Regions from separate parts of the Neobacillus sp. NPDC093182 genome, predicted to be linked through region 3. Evidence: riboswitches for the same ligand, from Rfam matches in the RefSeq annotation. Region 3 holds a riboswitch; each other region holds the start of a gene.

Region 1 (4,936 bases), on a different contig from region 3:
ACGATAGCTTTTTAGACGAACATCGGCTGGGATATCGTCAGACTTCGTTTCCCCAACAAGCGGGTTCACGAAAAGTCCATCAACTGTTTCAAGTGCTGCTTTTTGAATGTACTCATGTGCACGGTGAATAGGATTTCTTGTTTGGAAACCGACAACTGTTTTCCAGCCTTTTTCTTCAAACAATGCACGTGTTTCTTTCGGCTCGAACCAAACATCGCCGAAGATTCCTTTTTCAGGCTTTTTAACTAACACTACTTCACCGGCCACATAGACAGGTCCTCTTTCATACAGACGCTTAACTCCTGGATGAGCAGTTTCTAGTGTTTTATAAATCTCAACGGCTTCCTTGTCTAAATTCGGTTCATACCATTCTGAAACGGTAATAACCCCATATACCTCTTTATTGTAAACAAGCTTTATTTTCTCCCCCACTTCAAGTGTTGCTGCTGTTTCATAAGAAACCGGAAGTGTAACAGGAATAGACCAAATCGTATTGTCTGCAAGGCGCATGTTCTCTACGACATTTTCATAATCTGCTTTTCCAAGAAAACCGGTTAGTGGACTAAATAACCCAACACCGATCAACTCAAGGTCACTTAAGGCAATGGCGTCGATTTCGAGTTCTTTTACAATGGATGTTACATCATAGTTTGGATCAAATGCTTGGATTAGTTTACCTCCATGAGGTGCTGGTAAAAATGACAACAGAATCATACCTTTCTTTTTTGAATTTACGTTATTTTATTAAAAATCCTCTAAATTAGAGATTTATATCAGCGATAAAGAATTTATCGTTGAAATCAAAAATGTTTTAGCGAAGCGAACAAACTACTTTTCTGCTGCTTCTACGACTGGTTGATTCGACCTTTTCATCAATGACGACACTCCAAATACGGAGATTAAAACACCTGCCATTGCTACAATCGGATAAAAGTTATGTTCAATCAGCAATTGGATAAGTGTATAAGAAAGCACCATAGATAAAACAGGTGACACAATCCAAACCGTAAGAAGCTGAACCACTATACCTTTTTTTAAGACAGACTTGCCTTGTTTGGCAAAGCCAATGCCGATAATTGAAGATGTTGTGATTTGTGTCAGTGGTACAGGAATGCCGAAAACAGAGGCGACAGTAACAATCGCTGCTCCTGTTCCAGAAATGACACAGCCCTCTTCCAGACGAAGCGTGGTAATTTTCTTCCCATTTGTTTCAAGAACACGATGACCTAACAGAATGGCACCAGCTGCTACAAAAAGCCCGCCCCAGAAAATACCGGCACTTGTCGACATGATATCAGCCCCGACTAGCGGTCCCACTGCATTGGCAACATTGTTCATCCCCGCTGAGAAAGCTTCAAATAACCCCATACATACGACAAGAACAGAAAGGATTGGAATGGCTTTCGGCGCTTCCATCCAACGTTTCAACGTTTTATTTTTTAATAGATTCGCAGCTAGAATCGCAATCACGAATGCCGCAAAAGGAGTAAGCAGCCAAAAAAACATAATCCATGCAAGGTTACTCACAAACACAGATTGATAGACAATTCCAGCCCCTACTACTGATCCTACTGCTACTTCACTGGTGGAAAGTGGTATCCCGAATATATTCGCTAAAAATAAAGACAGCGCAGCTGATGCTAAAACGATGAGAGCGATTGGTACGGTAAAAGTGCTGTTTGGTACAATTCCGCTGCCAATGGTTTTTACTACTTCACCGCCGCCAAGCCAAGCCCCAAAGAACACGGTAATACCGCATAGTAACAGTGCCAGCTTTTTCTTCACCACTCCTGCTCCGTAAGAAATTCCCATCGAAGCAGCTGCACCACTTGCACCAATATTAATTGCAAAAAATAACCCTATCGTAACTGCTATAATTGTGAGCAAACTAAAAGCCCCCTTTTAGGATGTGTGTAAGCCACACTCCGTTTTGCCACTTCCCGCCCAGCGCCCTGCACGTGAATCACCATCTGCCGTAACAGGCTGTGTACAAGGGAAACAGCCGATACTAGGGTAATTTTGATCATGTAAGGTATTGTAAGGGATATCTTTTTCCTTGATATAGTCCCAAACTTCGTCCCATGTCCAGTGAATAAGCGGACAGATTTTAATATTCTGAAACTTATCATCTTTATTAAGAAATTGAGTGTTTGCTCTAGTGGGTGATTGTTCTCGGCGAAGCCCTGAGATCCAAGCTTGTTTTGCCGTCAGCGTCTCCCTTAATGGAATGACTTTACGGATATTACAGCATTGGTTAGGCTCCCTCTTCCATAGTGCTGACCCATATTGCTCGCGTTGTTCATCTAATGTCAGCTTTGGGAGTTTTCGCTCAATATTTAGTGAAGGAAAACGCTCTTCGATTTTGTTAATTACCTCATACGTTTCCGGAAAGTGTAAGCCAGTATCTAAGAATACAATATGCGCGTCTGGCTTAACCTGCTGGATAAGGTCGATTAATACAATCGCTTCAGCTCCAAAGCTCGAAGCATACACAATTTGGTCTTCTGGATACGAGTTGTATGCCCACTCTAATACCGATTTTGCTCCCTTTGTTTTATCCTCAATAGAGAAATGATCGGATATTTGGTTCAAGTTTTCATATGTTACCGGTGTAGCCATTACTATAAACCTCCTCTGTTTATCAAAAAAGCCTTCCCGAAAAGGAAAGGCATCTCACGATAGTTTAACGCCTTATCTCCCAAAATGAAGATCATTTTGCTGGAATTAGCACCTTGCACAGCAGGTTGCCGGGCTTCATAGGACCAGTCCCTCAGCCTCTCTTGATAAGTATTTTGTATTTGATGAAATTAATCCTACCATACCAATAGGTTTTATGTAAATGAGTAAAACAAAAATTTTGAAAAATAAATTTTCTACCATTTTATTCCATTCGCCAAGAAAAAAAACGCCCTGGACGCAATACCGTCTAGAACGCATTAGTTAGACATCACTTTCCATTTTTCTAATTGACTTAAACCTCGTTGATCCGTTAGTTGTTGTTTTGCGATCTCTATTCCTTCTCCTATGTCATTTACTGCACCAAACAGGTGATACCTTATGCCAGTATTAAATAGCACTTGATTGTAATAGGGCTGGAGTGATGCAGATTGTTCCCCGCTGAGAATCGCCAGCGTAATGTCAGACTGTTCTTGTACAGACAGCTTGATATCTTTATCTAACTCGTGCACCAACAGGCCGTATTCCTCCGGTTTTACGATGGAAGATTCAATCTTATTGTCTGTTATTTTGTAAATAAAGCTGTTGCGGTGAACAGGCAAATCCTCAGAGCCTTCCGTTCCTTGAACGACATAGACATTTTTAAAGGAAAGCTCTTTAAACATAGGTGCAATTTTGTTAATCGCTGTCCGATGATATGCACCCATCATCAGAGATTCTGCATTAGCTAGATTTAATAACTTCTCTACTGTATTAAAAAGAGTTCTCACCCCCAGCTCTTTGCGGATTCCTCGCAGCTTTCCTAAACTAGAGCAATATTCCTCTGTGTTTGCAAAAGCAATTCCTGCTTCTTGGATTGTTTCTGCCAATCTTTGCGGCGGTTGAGAAACATTAATACCTAATTGTAAAAGAATATCCTTGAGCGCTGTTCCATATTTCGGCGGCAGTGAATCGCTGCCATGTAAAAACACTGGAAACCCGTATTCAGCCATCAAAATGGCAGCAGGAATAGTCCCCGTAAAGGAATTCCTTCCATTATACGGACTGGCTAGATCAATAATAGACCGGTTTGACACTTCAAGTTTATTGCTAACATCCTGATAGGCAAGCACAAACGCCAGCAATTCCTCCGGCGATTCCGTTTTCAAGCGGAGCGCAATCAGATAGGCAGCAATTTGGGCATCTGTTGCCTTGCCGCTAATAATCGTTTGAGCGACTTCTTTTGTTTGTTGATAGTCTAAGTCTTTCGACCCTCTTTTTCCTCTTGCGACTTCTTTAAGCCATTGTTGCATAGCTTTCCGCCTTCCCCTCTGCTTCTAGTAAACTTATTTTATCACGGAAGGTGACAACTTCTCCAACAACGATCATAGCAGGATTTTGAATACCTTCTTTTTTAACCACGCTGACAATTGAGCTTAGTGTTCCTGTAACGGTTCGCTGCGCCAGAGTTGTTCCCTGCTGAATGATCGCAACTGGAGTATTTTCCTTTTTTCCATGCTTCATTAATTCCTCGCAAATATACGGGAGGTTTGTGATTCCCATATAAATTGCCAGTGTGTCAACACCTGTAGCTAGGCTCTTCCAATTAATGTCGGTTGGTTTCCCCTTCGGCTTATGCCCCGTGACGACAGCAAAAGAGCTTCCTAAATCGCGATGTGTAATCGGGATTCCAGCATAGGCTGGAGCGGCTATTCCGGCTGTTATCCCTGGAACCACTTCAACTTGGAGCCCCTTTGCCAGCAAAGCTTCGACCTCCTCCGCTCCGCGTCCAAATACGAAGGGATCACCGCCTTTTAAGCGGACAACGTTTTTCCCCTGTTTGGTGTACTTGACTAACAGATGGTTGATCGTTTCTTGCTGTAATGTATGATAATTTGGTTGTTTCCCACAATAAATGAGATGGCAATCGCGTTTTGCCTCTTTTAAAAGTTCTGGATTCACCAGACGGTCATAAAGAATAACATCTGCCCTCTGGATACATTTTAATGCCTTTACCGTTATTAATTCCGGGTCACCTGGACCCGCTCCAACAATATACGCTTTCCCCATAACGATCACTCCTTCTTATCGCTGTGTACTAGTTGCCGCAGCCCTTGTTTTCGGCAGCTCCAACACCATTTTTGTTTGCTTTTTCCCATGTGTGTAATACAGTGCAAATCCAGTAAAAAGAACCCCGCTGACTAAATTGCCAATTAGCACAGGCATTTGATTCCACAGCCACCAATCAGCCATACTAATATCTGCGCCAAGAATCATGCCA
Region 2 (4,936 bases), on a different contig from region 3:
GAATCCACCACACTGCATGCAAGCTGCTTTCAAAGGTCTTAGGTTCTAATACTCGCATAATTTCTGCATTTACAATAATAAAAAGCAAGGTAAACAGAATGATTGTTCGATAACGATAGCGCGAGACTGTATGGAATAATTTTCGAAAAAAGAGCATTTTACCCCTCCCTTCCTTTTCTATCACTATAATTTCTACTTACGGCTCACTATTTCCTTTTTTTGAAAGAAAGGCACTATTATGGTCATGCCAAATTTTCATATTGACATATTACACAACAGGGTGTAATATTATTAATTGTGCTTTAGATTTTATGTAACTTGTAATAGATAGATAACGCAATGTAAGAATTTTTTCTGGCATTCTGCTTATGTTTTAAAAGTAAAACTTATTCACGCTGGATCGGCTTCGGAGCCGTAAGGACGTAAGAGAGGCAGGGCTTACGTCGTTTAGGTATAAAACCATCAGGTGGAAGAGTAACCGCGGCAAATTGGTCTTTTAATACCATTTATTATATATAAATACTTACCTTGCGATGGCTGACAATCAGAAACAACCATTCACAAGTTACAATAGTGGTCCATCTAGGATCAAAGCAAAAGAAGGCAGAGGATATGATTCCTCTGCCTTCGTCCAATTTTATTAATTATAACCTCACTCCCTTAATTTTCCGTACCACTTGATTGATAACTTCTGAAAAAACAAGACCAAATGCGATTGAGCCTGATAATAACGTTACTTTTGCAGCTAATGCCATGGCTTGAAAATAATCGTCCTCGACAAAATTCCTCATTGTATCATATGCCAGACCACCAGGAACTAATGGAATGATTCCCGCAACGCTAAAAATAATGACCGGTGTTTTATAGAATTTAGCTAACTCCTGACTGACTATCCCTACAAAAAGAGTGGCTCCAAGTGTGGCTAAAACAGAATCACCTGTATACTTTTCCGCTATATAATAAATAATCCATCCACCCATTCCAACAAGTCCGCATTTTACTAACGTCTCCTTCGGTGCATTAAAAATGACTCCGAAAGCAGCTGTTGCAATAAAGCTTGTGATTAATTGTCCAATGATATCCACATTAAGCCTCCATTTACAAAAAAGATAACACTACTGCTATTCCCGATCCGATAGCAAATGCTGTTAACAATGCTTCCGCACCTTTAGATAATCCCGAAACTAAATGTCCTGCCATTAAATCTCTTACCGCATTAGTGACTAAAAGACCAGGTACTAACGTCATGACGGACCCGATAATAATTTTATCCAGCTGCTGTCCTGCTCCTATTTTTACAAGGAAAAAGGATAGTAATCCAATAATGAATGAGGCCAAAAATTCCGAGAAAAACTTCACTGGTATGTAGCGGTGAATGTATAAAAAGCCGAAATATCCTACTCCTCCAGATAACATCGCTGGGATAAAATCAATCCACTCACCCATAAACATAATCATAAAACAGCCGCTGGCAATGGAGGCAGCCGCAACCTGAACCATAAACGGAAAGGTAACATTTAAGGCGTCAAGCTCTTTTAGAAGTGTTAAAGCTGATTCGAGATTTAATTCGCCGCTAGTAATCCTTCGTGAAATACTATTTACCATAGCTACCTTTTTCAAGTCAGTAGACCTTGTTGATATTCGTATCAACTTTGTTTTGGTTGGTTCAGTACCTTCAGCTGAAAAAATAATCCCTGTTGGAGTTACATAACTATGTGAATTTTCAATTCCAAAAGCAGCAGCGATCCTCATCATCGTATCCTCTACCCGATAGGTTTCTCCACCGCTTTGGAGCATTATTTTTCCGGCAAGCAAACATACTTCCATTATTTCATATGTACGTGTTTTTTCATTTTCCATCTAACCTTCACCACAATTACTCTTTCTTTTTATGATTTCCTAAGTTTAATCAAAAACTTTATTTTTATCAATAAAATAGACGCCAACCGTATAGGCAGGCGTCTATTTTATGTTATTTTTTATAATGTTCTTTTAACTTCTTCATCCATTCTTCTTCAAAGGCAGTTGATTGACCCCAGCCTGGAATAATATCAGCAAGGTTCACCATATTAACCGGTTCTGTTGACTTTTGAAGGTCTTCTTGTGAGATTAATGACGCTTCAAGATCAAATGTCTGCGGCGTTTCTTCACCTGCTAGTTTCTTTGCTAATAGTCTCATATTAACCGCACCAATGACCTTTGGATCCACTGCAGCAGTATACTTCCAAGCACTGCCTTTTCTTTGAATTTCTTGTAAATCCGCATTCGAAACATCGATACCATAAAGCTTAACTTCTTCTCTTCCAGCTTCCTTAAGTGCACGTGCAGCACCAATCGCAAAAGCATCCCATGTGGCAAAAATCGCATCCAGTTCACCTTTTGGATATTTGTTCAACATAGCCGCAACTGCATTCTGTGTTTGTACGCTTGTGTCAGCAGAAGCAACACCAAAACGCTCCACTTCCTTGATTCCTGGGTTCTTTTCTAAAACATCCTGGTAAACTTTATTCCTGCGAACCATTGGCGGGAATCCATCCACCCATAAATAAGCGATATTGGCTTCACCATTTGTTTCTTTCACTAATTGCTCTAATGCCAGCGTGGCCAACGCTTCATCATCCTGTGAAGTAAGCGTAACTCCATCCACTTTTGTCAGGTTCGCATTGGAGTCAAATGCAACAATGCTTTTTCCAGCATCGACGATTTTTTTGACATCATTGATAGTCGCATCATCGTCACCATGGGAAATAATAAATCCATCATAGTCTTGGTTTAAAGCTTGGTTAATTGCGTCATGAAATTTTGCTGTATCTCCATTCGCCGTAAACACATCTACTTTGAACCCTAGCGCTTCACCCTCTTGCTTGGCACCAGCTAGGAATTGGGCAGTATGATCGTCCCCGCCGATTTTTCGAATTACCTTAATTTTTGGCTGTTCCCCTTTTGCAAAACGCTCCGGAACTCCCTCAATTGTTGTATTTCCAGTTGCTTGCTTTGTTTCTCCTCCAGAAGCACAGCCTGTAAGCAATAGTGTTGCTGCAATCGCAGATACAAATGTGCTCTTAAAAAAATTCTTTTTCATGTTAAAAGCTCCCCTTTTTTGTTTTACGTGCGTTCCTACCAACGTTGCTCCTAGGAGGGTCTTTGAAAAAACAAAAAACCTCTCCAGAAAAGAGAGGTTTCATCACAAAATAAGGACTACTCCTCTCTTATCTCTCAAAACAATTCCTTGTTTTGCAGGATTTAGCACCAATTCCTTCCGGAACGGTTGCTGGGCGTCATCGGGCCAGTCCCTCTGCCACTCTTGATAAGAGAACGTATTATTTACTTGTTTAAAGTATTAAACTAAATTTAATCTCCTATTAACAATTTGTCAATAGTATTATCTAAATATTTTTAATTGAAAAACTTATTGGTAGTCATCACATTATCCTTTCCACTTGCCAAAAGATAGGTGTTTTACTTTCTTTAATTTGAAAATTCGGTATTATTATAGAAAAAAGCAGGGAGCTCCTGCTTTTTTTATTTGCTGATATTATTTTGGAGATTGGAAAAATCCAAATCCTGATAATAACTATTTTTAACTAAAATATTAGGACCAAGACATGACACAGCAGGACAATGACAACTCAATTCCTTAGCAATCGCAGAGGATTGCCAGTTTTCATACGCATCCGTCAGCTTGGTATTTTGAACATTCCCTAATGGCGGGGTATCACCAAAATCCGTTACGATTATATCTCCATTAAAAATGTTAACATTTAGTCGCGAACGGCCATCAGGATCATTTCTTACCGTTACATTTCTACTTTGAAAAAGTCTAGTTAACAGTTCTAAATCCTCTGTTTTATGGCTACATGCATAAAAAGGAAGCGTTCCAAAAAGCATCCATACATTTTCATCACGAACGTCTAATAAATGATGAATAGCTTCCCTAATTTCAATCAGGGATAACGTTTCCAGATTACTTGCAAAATCACTTGGATACATAGGGTGAATCTCATGCCGCTGACAGAGCATCTCATCGACAATTTGGCGATGTATTTTCTCCAGATGAGGTAATGTTCGTTTGTTAAGCATTGTTTCCGCGGATACCATTACACCAGCCTTCACTAATTCCCTGCTGTTTTCTATCATTCTAGTAAAATACTTTTCACGCTGCTTGTAATCAGGCTTGTTTGCCATCCTAGCAAATCCACCCTCAACAAAATCATCTGCCGTTCCCCAATTATGCGAGATATGTAAAACATCTAAATAAGGAATAATTAATTCATAGCGTGCTAAATCGAGTGTTAAATTCGAATTAATTTGCGTCCGAACACCGTTTTCATGAGCATACTTTAATATTGGCACCACGTAATTTTTTATAGAAGACAGGGAAAGCATCGGCTCGCCGCCTGTGATACTAAGCGACCGGAGGGTTGGAATTTCATTTAACCTATGCAAAAGCAAATCCACCGGAAGTGCTTCGGGGTCTTTTGTTTGAAGGGTGTACCCTACTGCACAATGCTCACAGCGCATATTACATAAGGTTGTAGTCGTGAATTCAATATTGGTAAGCTGAGGTTTTCCGTATTGCTTTATATCATTATAAGCTTCCCACGGATCATTTTCAGGGGTTATTTTTTTCAAATCGGACATAGTAAACTCCTTAAAATCAGTATTAGAAAAACCACTTCATTATAGCTGAAATATGGATATTATGGTAATTTAAAGTCTTTCAGAAAAACTTATGTTATTATTTAATCTATTATTCTATTCATGCATAATTTACTGTTCCTTTATTAAAGCTAAAGAGATAGTATTTTTTAAACAGTGGATGGTGATGTACATATGGAAATGCCACTCTTAAGTGAAGTCGAAAAGCTGGCTTTAAAGAAGGTAAAAGTCTTTAGACAAAGCCTGTTACGGTATATTTTAAGAGCTATGCTTGCAA
Region 3 (4,936 bases):
GAGCTTGCAGCAGGAATTGCCCATGAAATAAGAAATCCAATGACCGCTTTGAAAGGGTTTATTCAATTACTTGAGCCAACAATTAAGTCTCAACACGCTATGTATTATGATGTCATTACCTCTGAGTTAGCAAGAATTGATTCTATTATTAATGAGTTCTTAATCCTGGCAAAACCTCAGGAAATTCGATTTCAAGAGAAAGACATTTGTCAAATAATGAGGGAAATAGTAGATTTATTAAGTGCTCAAGCTGTGCTGTACAATGTTCAATTCCATACTCATTATGAAGAACAATTGCCATCCGTCTATTGTGAACCCAACCAATTAAAAAAAGTCTTTATTAATCTTATAAAAAACGCAATTGAAGTCATGCCGGGCGGTGGAGCAATTACCATTGCGATAAAGTCCATTAAGGACCAATTTATCCAGATTTCAATTCGTGATGAAGGAACGGGGATTCCTAAGGATAAAATAAAAAAACTTGGAAAACCGTTTTATACTACTAAAGAAAAAGGTACTGGGCTTGGATTGATGGTCAGTTATCGAATTATCGAGGAACATAAAGGGAGTATTGAAGTTGAAAGTGAAGAAGGAATAGGAACTTTATTTAAGATTAGGATACCATTAAAACATGAAAATTAGGAAAACCACTGCCGATAATTGGAAGTGGTTTTTTTGGCTAGTATAAATCTGGTCTTCTATCTTCAAAAATGGGGATTTGTTTTCGAATATCCTTTACGAGGTCCAACTCAATTACTACAGACAATATTTCCTCATTTGCTCCAGCTTCAGCGATTACTTCTCCCCATGGGTCAATAATCATGGAATGACCAGCGAATTCATTATTTGGATCAGATCCGGAGCGGTTGCAGGCAATGACGAAACATTGATTTTCAATGGCTCTTGCAATTAACAATGATCTCCAGTGCGATAAACGGGGAGCTGGCCATTCTGCAACAACAAATAATGCTTCAGCTCCTTTTGCGGTATGTGCACGAATCCATTCTGGGAAACGAATATCATAGCAAATGACTCCGCCGAAAGACCGATTATCCAATTCAAATAACCCTTTCTCTTGACCTGCCTCGAGGTAAAGATGCTCATCCATCAATTTAAAAAGATGCAGTTTACTATATGATTGGACAAGCTTTCCTTCATTATTGACGATTAGGAGGGTATTTTTAACTCCTTGACCTCCTCGATTTGCCACCGAACCTCCGACAAAGTGAACTTGATATTTTTTTGCAGCTTTCGTTAAAAAATCAATCGTTTTTTCTGCATTCCTGTCTGCAATGGTGTCAAGGCGTGTCAAATCATACCCTGTTGTCCATAACTCCGGTAACACAATAATATCAGGATTTTCTTTCATTGCATTTCCGATAAGTTTTTCTGCGTGTTGATAGTTTTTATTTGGATCTCCAAAGGCAATATCCATTTGCAAACAAGTTATTTTAAATTTCACCCAACTTCACCTCATTTTGAAATTTCGGAATTTTTTCTTTACAAGCTGTCTTAAAAGTTATATCATTTGTGACTAGAATTCAACAACAAAATGTATAAATTAAAGCAGGTGATATGATGAAACAATTTCCAACATCGGAAATTTTAAACAATCTTCCGAAACAGTTTTTTGCTTCTTTAGTAAAAAAGGTAGGGAAATACATTGAAGCAGGCTATGATGTAATTAATTTAGGACAGGGTAATCCCGATCAGGCTACCCCCAACCATATCGTAAAAAAAATGCAGGAAGCAGCCGCAAATCCTGCAAACCATAGGTATTCTCCATTTCAGGGACATGGTTATTTAAAGCAGGCGGCTGCAGATTTTTACAAAAGAGAATATGATGTAACCATTGATCCGGATAAGGAAGTAGCCATTTTGTTTGGAGGTAAGGCAGGATTAGTGGAAATTCCACAATGCCTATTAAATCCAGGTGATACAATGCTTGTTCCTGATCCAGGTTATCCTGATTACTTATCTGGGGTAGCGCTAGCAAAGGCAGAAATGGTAACGATGCCATTACGGGAAAGTAATAATTTTCTGCCAGACTTTAATGAGTTACCTTCTGAGGCGATTGAAAGAGCAAAATTAATGTTCCTTAATTATCCGAACAATCCAACAGGGGCTGCAGCCACAAAGGAATTTTTTGAGGAGACGGTTAAACTTGCAAGCCTTAATGATATTTGTGTGGTTCACGATTTTGCCTATGGGGCAATAGGCTTTGATGGAGATAAGCCAGTCAGTTTTTTACAGATTGATGGAGCAAAAGAAGTTGGCATTGAAATCTATACTCTTTCGAAAACCTACAACATGGCAGGGTGGCGTGTTGGATTCGCAGTAGGCAATAGCAGTGTTATTTCAGCCATTGAGCTTTTACAAGACCATCTATATTGCAGCATATTTGGCGGTATTCAGGAAGCAGCTGCGGAAGCATTAACCGGTCCGCAGGATTGTGTTCGAGAATTGAATAATCTCTATGAGCGCAGGAGAAATGTTTTGATAGAGGGACTTCGTTCTCTTGGCTGGAATGTGACAGCGCCAAAGGGATCCTTTTTTGCTTGGCTAAAGGTACCTGAAGGGCTTACTTCTACTGAATTTGCTGATATCCTTCTGAAGCAGGCACATATTGCCGTTGCTCCTGGGATTGCATTTGGTGAATTAGGTGAAGGCTATGTCCGGGTTGGTTTGCTCACAAGTGAGGAACGTTTAGGAGAAGCGGTTAGAAGAATTAGTAAGTTAGAAATATTTAAAAAATAGCATTGACAAAAAATATAATTCTTGGGATAATGCAAAATATAGTTTATCAACATGATAATAGTAACTAATACGATCGTTTTCTTATCAAGAGCAGGCGGAGGGAAAAGCCCTATGAAGCCCGGCAACCGACTTAACACTTATGTTAGGCACGGTGCTAAATCTTGCAGCACAAGCTGAAAGATGAGAAGATGTTAGTTTGCGATGCTAACCTCTTCTTTTTGGAAGAGGTTTTTTATGTTTCTCTAGAAAGGAAGAGTGAAATTGACTGAATTAATAGCTACATACCTAGTTCACGGTGAAAAAAATCTTGAAAAAAAAGCTGAGGAAATTGCTTTAGGTTTGACTGTCGGTTCATGGACGAACTTACCTGAACTAGAACAGAGTCAATTACGCAAGCACAAAGGCAGGGTAGTTTCGACTGAAGGTTTACAAGAGGATCAGTCGACTATCCGTATTGCATATCCAACCATCAATTTTTCTAATGATATTCCTGCCATTCTGACCACCGTTTTTGGAAAACTTTCATTAGATGGAAAAATAAAATTAATTGATTTACAGTTTGAGGATGAATTAAAAAGCAAATTCCCTGGACCTAGATTTGGTATTGAAGGATTAAGAGAAAAGCTCGGGGTTTTTAACCGTCCGCTATTAATGAGCATCTTTAAAGGAGTTTTGGGGAAGGATATAAATTTTCTAACAGAGCAGTTAAAGCAACAGGCTCTTGGCGGTGTTGATTTCGTAAAGGATGACGAAATTCTTTTTGAAAATGAGCTGACTCCATTTGAAAAAAGAATAACAGAAGGCAAAAAAGTGTTACAGGAAGCATTTGAACATACCGGACATCGTACCTTGTATGCGGTAAATCTAACAGGCAGAACATCGCAGTTGAAGGACAAAGCTAGGAAAGCAAAAGAGCTTGGTGCAGACTTGTTACTTTTTAATGTTTTTGCTTATGGATTAGACGTTTTACAAGAGCTGCGTGAGGATGATCAAATTTCCTTACCATTAATGGCTCATCCTGCTGTAAGCGGGGCTTTAACATCATCATCCCATTATGGTCTCTCGCATTCCTTGTTATTAGGTAAGCTTCTTAGACTTGCAGGTGCTGATTTGTCATTATTTCCATCACCATATGGAACAGTGGCATTAGAGAAATCCTCTGCCATTTCAATCGCAGAGGAATTAGTTAAAACAGATACTATAAAGCGGTCGTTTCCTGTCCCATCGGCAGGCATACATCCTGGGTTAGTGCCGCTGTTGATTCGGGATTTCGGAATTGAATCTGTCATTAACGCTGGAGGCGGCGTTCATGGGCATCCAAATGGTGCGCGCGGCGGCGGACTTGCATTCCGACAAGCAATTGAAGTGAATCTTCAAGGGAAGACCTTAGCAGAAGGAAGAGAGCAATATCCGGAGCTAAAGAGTGCATTACAGTTATGGGGAAATGCAGAGGTGTCAGAATAAATGAAGCCTGTCATCTACTGTGATTTTGATGGGACGATTACCGAGAGTGATAACATCATTGCAATCATGAAAAAATTTGCACCACCTAATTGGGAGCAAATTAAAGATCAGATTTTATCACAAAAGATCTCTATTAGTGAGGGTGTAGGCAAATTATTTTGGGAATTACCTAGCAGCCAAAAAGATGAAATTACAAAATTTGCAATTGAAAACGCCAAGATACGCAAAGGGTTTTCTGAATTTGTCCAGTTTGCTAGAACAGAAAATATTCCTTTTTATATTGTCAGCGGCGGGATAGATTTCTTTGTTTATCCGATTCTTGAAAAATACGGCCCGTTTGAAGGGATTTATTGTAACCACAGCGATTTTTCAGGAGAAAACATAAGAATACTTTGGCCATATACCTGTGATTCTTTATGTGAAAATGAATGCGGATGCTGCAAACCTAGTATTATACGAAAGTTAAACCAAGATGAAGATATCTTTACAATCGTAATCGGTGACTCCGTAACCGATCTTGAGGCAGCGAAACAAGCTGATTTTGTACTGGCAAGAGATTTGTTAGAGGAAAAATGTGCTGAATGGGGTTTAAACCATAAAGGTTTTATTACTTTTTTTGACTGTATAGATGAAATTAAAAATCAGATTGAGGTGAAGAGGACATCATGTTAGAGGAAAAATGGCAGGAGTTAGCAGATATAAAGGATGAACTAGC
Region 4 (4,936 bases), on a different contig from region 3:
TGAAATGTAGTGAACAAACAGAATGGAAAAATCATTGAAGTTTATCGTTTTCCTTCACCCAATCCCAATGTGGAATTAAGGGAGATTACGTATCTTTCAAATGGATTGAGAGTAAAAGGATTACTTGCGGAACCGAAAATAAAAGGAAACTATGACGGCTTTTTATATTTACGGGGCGGTATTAAGAATGTTGGTAAGGTAAGACCTGCAAGAATTGCTCAATTTGCCTCTGAAGGATTTATTGTATTTGCCCCCTACTATCGGGGAAATCAAGGCGGGGAGGGGAATGAGGATTTTGCTGGAGAGGACAGGGAGGATGCTTTTGCCGGATTTGAGCTTTTAAAGTCGTTTCCTAATGTAGGGTTTATCCATGTTTTTGGTTTTTCGCGAGGTGGTGTAATGGCATTGATGACCGCACTCCAATACCAAGAGGCAGCTTCCATTGTTACTTGGGGCGGGGTAAGTGATATGTTTTTAACCTACGAAGAAAGAAAAGATTTGCGGAAAATGATGAAAAGGGTGATTGGCGGTACACCTGGAAAATATCCTGAACGATATAAAGAGCGAACTCCCCTTTATGAGCTCGAAAAGCTTTTAGCACCTGTTTTAATCATTCATGGAGTAAATGATCAGAATGTATCGGTAGAGCATGCCTACAGACTAGAAAGAAGACTCAAGATGTTAAATAAGCCGGTGGAGTGCTGGTACTTTGATGAGTTTACCCATTACTTTCCTCCCGTAGTAAACAGAAAAATCGTGAAAGATTTAACGAAGTGGATGAAATGTCAAATCAAAAGATGATAAAATAAAAGTAAGTCCAATCACAGAGGAGTTGGGTACATATGGGTATGCCTCTTGAGTTAAATACGATGATCGTAACAAAAGGCAGAGAAACAAGAATCGAAGAAAATCGTTTTGTTTTAGAAAAAGAAGGCTATCGACTTTATCCGATTGATATTCCCATTGACGTGAGAAAAACCATTGAAAGCGACACGAACGGGACAGCTGTCATTAAAAAAGTAGAATGGCAAGAAAACCGCACTTGGTTAACTTACCAATTAATTTCACTAAATTCTACAAATTAGTAAAGGCCCTTATCGAAATACGATAAGGGCTTTCTCTATTTAGGCAATTGGTCCGCCTTTTTCTTCAATTTCTGAATCAACTCTGGTGAATTTTTTAAAGTTTTCACGGAATTTAGCCGCTAAATCTTTTGCTTTCTTCTCATAGGCTTGTGGGTCATCCCAAGTTTTGCTTGGTTGAAGAACCTCATCAGGTACACCTGCAATATGGAGTGGAATATTTAGTCCAAAAATATCGTCTTTTACTGTTTCGACATTGTTTAGTTCCCCTTCAAGTGCAGCCTGAATCATTGCTCGTGTATAGGATAACTTCATGCGGCTCCCCACTCCGTATTCTCCGCCAGTCCAGCCAGTATTAACAAGAAAGACATTTGCATTATGCTCAAGAATCTTTTCACCAAGCATTTCTGCATAACGTGTTGCAGGTAAAGGCAGGAATGGTGCGCCAAAGCAGGTGGAGAAGGTCGCTTCTGGAGATGTAACACCACGCTCGGTTCCGGCTAACTTGGATGTATAACCACTCAAGAAATGATACATTGCCTGCTCTTTTGTTAACTTCGAGATTGGAGGCAATACCCCAAATGCATCGGCGGTTAAAAAGACAATGGTATTCGGGTGACCCGCAATGCTCGGTTCAACTATATTTTCAATGGCGTGCATCGGATAAGCAGCCCTTGTATTTTCAGTTAGAGTTGCATCGTCATAATCTGCAATTCTTGTATCGGGATTGAGAACAACATTTTCTAATACAGAACCAAAATGGATGGCATCAAAAATTTGCGGTTCTTTTTCCCTGGAAAGATTAATTGTTTTTGCATAGCATCCGCCTTCAATATTAAAAACGCCATTAGAAGACCAGCCATGTTCATCATCACCAATTAAACGGCGTTTGGGGTCTGCTGATAAAGTGGTTTTACCTGTCCCAGAAAGACCGAAGAACAGAGCAACATCACCTTCCACACCTATATTAGCAGAGCAGTGCATAGAGAAAATATTATTTTCAGGTAATAGGTAGTTCATGATTGAAAAAATCGACTTTTTCATTTCGCCAGCATATTCTGTTCCGCCGATTAATATCGTTCGTTTTTCGAATGAGATAATAATAAAGGTTTCAGACTTTGTTCCATCTACTACAGGATTTGCTTTAAAGTTTGGAGCAGAAATGACCGTGAAACCAGGTTTATGTGTCAGCAATTCTTCTTCACTAGGACGAATAAATAGTTGATGGGCGAATAGATTATGCCAAGCAAATTCATTCACAATTTGAATCGGCAATTGGGTCTTTTTATCAGCCCCTGCAAATCCTTTAAAAACAAAGATTTCATTTTTTTCTTTTAAGTATTCTAAAACTTTTTGATAGAGGTTATTAAAAACTTCTTCTGAAATGGGCTGATTTAAATTACCCCAATCAATTTTATCCTTAATGGATTCTTCCATTACAATAAATTTGTCTTGAGGAGATCTTCCAGTATATTTACCTGTTGATACACTGATCGCACCAGTTGAGGTTAGTTTTCCTTCATTTCTAGATAGTATTTTTTCCACTAATTGAGGAACAGACATTTGAATATGCACATGACTGTCTTCCAGCAATTGGTTTAATTCATTTGGGACATGTACTGAATTCATCAGAACGAACCTTCCTTTTCAAGTTTTTAATATTCGATATATTCATAAAAAGTATAACACATTTAATCGAATAGTCTATACTAATTGGTGAATTTGGGTTGTATTATTAAGTATAAATTTAAAATGGAAAAATTTCATATAATTATCCTTAATTTGCTAGCAAATTCATTGACAATGTTCGAGAGGTTCAAGTATGATACTAATTTGAACGGATACTCTCTTATCCTGAGCTGGTGGAGGGACAGGCCCTATGAAACCCAGCAACCTGCTTTATGAGAAGATGATTACGTAGTTATCATTTTCTCAAGTGCGAAGGTGCTAATCTGACGCAAGGTTTTGACCTTGAACGATAAGAGTGAAAGGACCGGAACAACCTTTCCTCATGTGGTAAGGTTTTTTGTTTTGTATAAGACCTTTTATCAAAAGAGCTGCTAATAAAAATCCTTTGTTTATTTCATACTAAGGGAATGAGTACCGTATCAATTTCAGTGGTTCTAGAAGTATACCTGTAACCTTCATATGAACCTTGATTTATCTCATAATATAGGAGGAAATCAGATGTCAACAAAACGTCGTTTGTTCACTTCTGAGTCAGTTACGGAAGGTCATCCAGATAAAATCTGTGACCAAATTTCTGATTCGATTCTAGATGCGATTTTAGCAAAGGATGCAAATGCTCGGGTTGCTGCTGAAACGTCCGTTACAACTGGATTAGTCTTAGTGGCAGGTGAAATCACTACATCTACTTACGTTGATATTCCAAAGATCGTTCGTGAAACAATTAAAGGAATTGGGTACAATCGTGCTAAGTATGGCTTTGATTCCGAAACATGTGGTGTTATTACCTCTATAGGTGAGCAGTCTCCAGACATTGCGATGGGGGTCGATCAGGCACTTGAAGCACGTGAAGGGCAAATGTCTGATGAAGAAATTGAAGCTATTGGGGCAGGAGACCAAGGTTTAATGTTTGGGTTTGCATGTAACGAAACGAAAGAACTAATGCCTCTACCAATTTCATTAGCTCACAAGCTTGCACGTCGTTTAACTGAGGTTCGTAAAGAGGAAATTCTTCCTTACCTGCGTCCGGATGGAAAGACACAAGTAACGGTAGAATACGATGAGAACGACAAACCTGTCCGTATTGATACGATTGTTATTTCAACACAGCACCATCCCGAAATTACGTTAGAGCAAATCCAACGTAATGTAAAAGAGTATGTTATTAATCCAGTTGTTCCGAAAGAACTAATTGATGAAAATACAAAGTATTTCATTAATCCTACAGGTCGTTTTGTTATCGGTGGACCTCAAGGGGATGCTGGTCTAACTGGACGTAAAATTATTGTTGATACGTATGGCGGATATGCTCGTCACGGCGGCGGCGCATTCTCTGGTAAAGATCCTACAAAAGTTGACCGTTCTGCAGCCTATGCAGCTCGTTATGTTGCGAAGAATATTGTAGCAGCAGGACTTGCAGATAAGGTTGAAGTGCAGCTTGCCTATGCAATTGGTGTTGCAAGACCTGTTTCCATTTCCATTGACACATTTGGGACTGGAAAAGTAAGCGAAGAAGTTTTAGTCAATCTAGTTAGTAAAAACTTTGACCTTCGCCCAGCTGGAATCATTAACATGTTAAATCTTCGTCGCCCAATCTATAAACAAACTGCAGCATATGGTCATTTCGGCCGTACAGATGTTGACCTTCCTTGGGAGCGTACAGATAAAGCAGACACATTACGTCAACAAGCAAATATTTAATTAAACCCAATGTACAGGGGAGTTGCATTTTTAATGTAACTCTCTTTTTGATTTCGTCGTCTAAGTTTAGGGCAATGTGTTTAGGTGAAAACTATTTGTACCTGAATTTTCCTACCTTTCACACTGACATTTTTATATGAATAGTGGTAGGATAGGAGAGTATGTTTTTTAAGTTTGGATATTTAGATTGGAGTAGGTGACGTACATAATGTGTGGTTTTATTGGTTGTGTACACGACAAGGCACAAAACTATCGTGATGATCAAAAACAACAATTCAAAAATATGAACGATATTATAACCCATCGTGGACCAGATGATGATGGCTTTTATTATGATGACCATATTCAATTCGGTTTTCGCCGCTTAAGCATTATTGATATTGAATGCGGGCATCAGCCATTAACGTATGAAAATGAGCGCTATTGGATTATCTTTAATGGTGAGGTATATAACTACCTAGAACTTC

Evidence for each region. A riboswitch is a leader RNA that binds a small molecule or an ion and turns the genes downstream of it on or off. The one in region 3 is predicted to bind S-adenosylmethionine.
Region 1: linked by a shared signal. The riboswitch ahead of ACIQAA_RS31395 (phosphoadenylyl-sulfate reductase) and the one ahead of mtnW (2,3-diketo-5-methylthiopentyl-1-phosphate enolase) in region 3 are both predicted to bind S-adenosylmethionine.
Region 2: linked by a shared signal. The riboswitch ahead of ACIQAA_RS05770 (sugar ABC transporter substrate-binding protein) and the one ahead of mtnW (2,3-diketo-5-methylthiopentyl-1-phosphate enolase) in region 3 are both predicted to bind S-adenosylmethionine.
Region 4: linked by a shared signal. The riboswitch ahead of metK (methionine adenosyltransferase) and the one ahead of mtnW (2,3-diketo-5-methylthiopentyl-1-phosphate enolase) in region 3 are both predicted to bind S-adenosylmethionine.

What each region holds. Positions count from the first base shown of each region.
Region 1 covers NZ_JBIVOI010000029.1:25,509-30,444, reverse strand. The annotation lists gene sat (sulfate adenylyltransferase) at 1-714, opposite strand, end outside; gene ACIQAA_RS31400 (sulfate permease) at 829-1,887, opposite strand; gene ACIQAA_RS31395 (phosphoadenylyl-sulfate reductase) at 1,903-2,619, opposite strand; SAM riboswitch class I at 2,689-2,790, opposite strand; gene ACIQAA_RS31390 (anthranilate phosphoribosyltransferase) at 2,937-3,968, opposite strand; gene cobA (uroporphyrinogen-III C-methyltransferase) at 3,952-4,725, opposite strand; gene ACIQAA_RS31380 (formate/nitrite transporter family protein) at 4,741-4,936, opposite strand, start outside.
Region 2 covers NZ_JBIVOI010000002.1:235,867-240,802, forward strand. The annotation lists gene ACIQAA_RS05755 (ion channel) at 1-157, opposite strand, end outside; gene ACIQAA_RS05760 (threonine/serine exporter family protein) at 645-1,085, opposite strand; gene ACIQAA_RS05765 (threonine/serine exporter family protein) at 1,099-1,860, opposite strand; gene ACIQAA_RS05770 (sugar ABC transporter substrate-binding protein) at 1,973-3,082, opposite strand; SAM riboswitch class I at 3,207-3,314, opposite strand; gene yfkAB (radical SAM/CxCxxxxC motif protein YfkAB) at 3,523-4,641, opposite strand; gene ACIQAA_RS05780 (formate/nitrite transporter family protein) at 4,834-4,936, shown strand, end outside.
Region 3 covers NZ_JBIVOI010000018.1:73,553-78,488, forward strand. The annotation lists gene ACIQAA_RS26485 (PAS domain-containing sensor histidine kinase) at 1-642, shown strand, start outside; gene ACIQAA_RS26490 (carbon-nitrogen family hydrolase) at 680-1,462, opposite strand; gene ACIQAA_RS26495 (pyridoxal phosphate-dependent aminotransferase) at 1,579-2,757, shown strand; SAM riboswitch class I at 2,836-2,944, shown strand; gene mtnW (2,3-diketo-5-methylthiopentyl-1-phosphate enolase) at 3,019-4,221, shown strand; gene ACIQAA_RS26505 (2-hydroxy-3-keto-5-methylthiopentenyl-1-phosphate phosphatase) at 4,222-4,893, shown strand; gene ACIQAA_RS26510 (methylthioribulose 1-phosphate dehydratase) at 4,887-4,936, shown strand, end outside.
Region 4 covers NZ_JBIVOI010000001.1:842,182-847,117, reverse strand. The annotation lists gene ACIQAA_RS04405 (alpha/beta hydrolase family protein) at 10-801, shown strand; gene ACIQAA_RS04400 (DUF2584 domain-containing protein) at 843-1,085, shown strand; gene pckA (phosphoenolpyruvate carboxykinase (ATP)) at 1,125-2,711, opposite strand; SAM riboswitch class I at 2,929-3,067, shown strand; gene metK (methionine adenosyltransferase) at 3,270-4,469, shown strand; gene asnB (asparagine synthase (glutamine-hydrolyzing)) at 4,678-4,936, shown strand, end outside.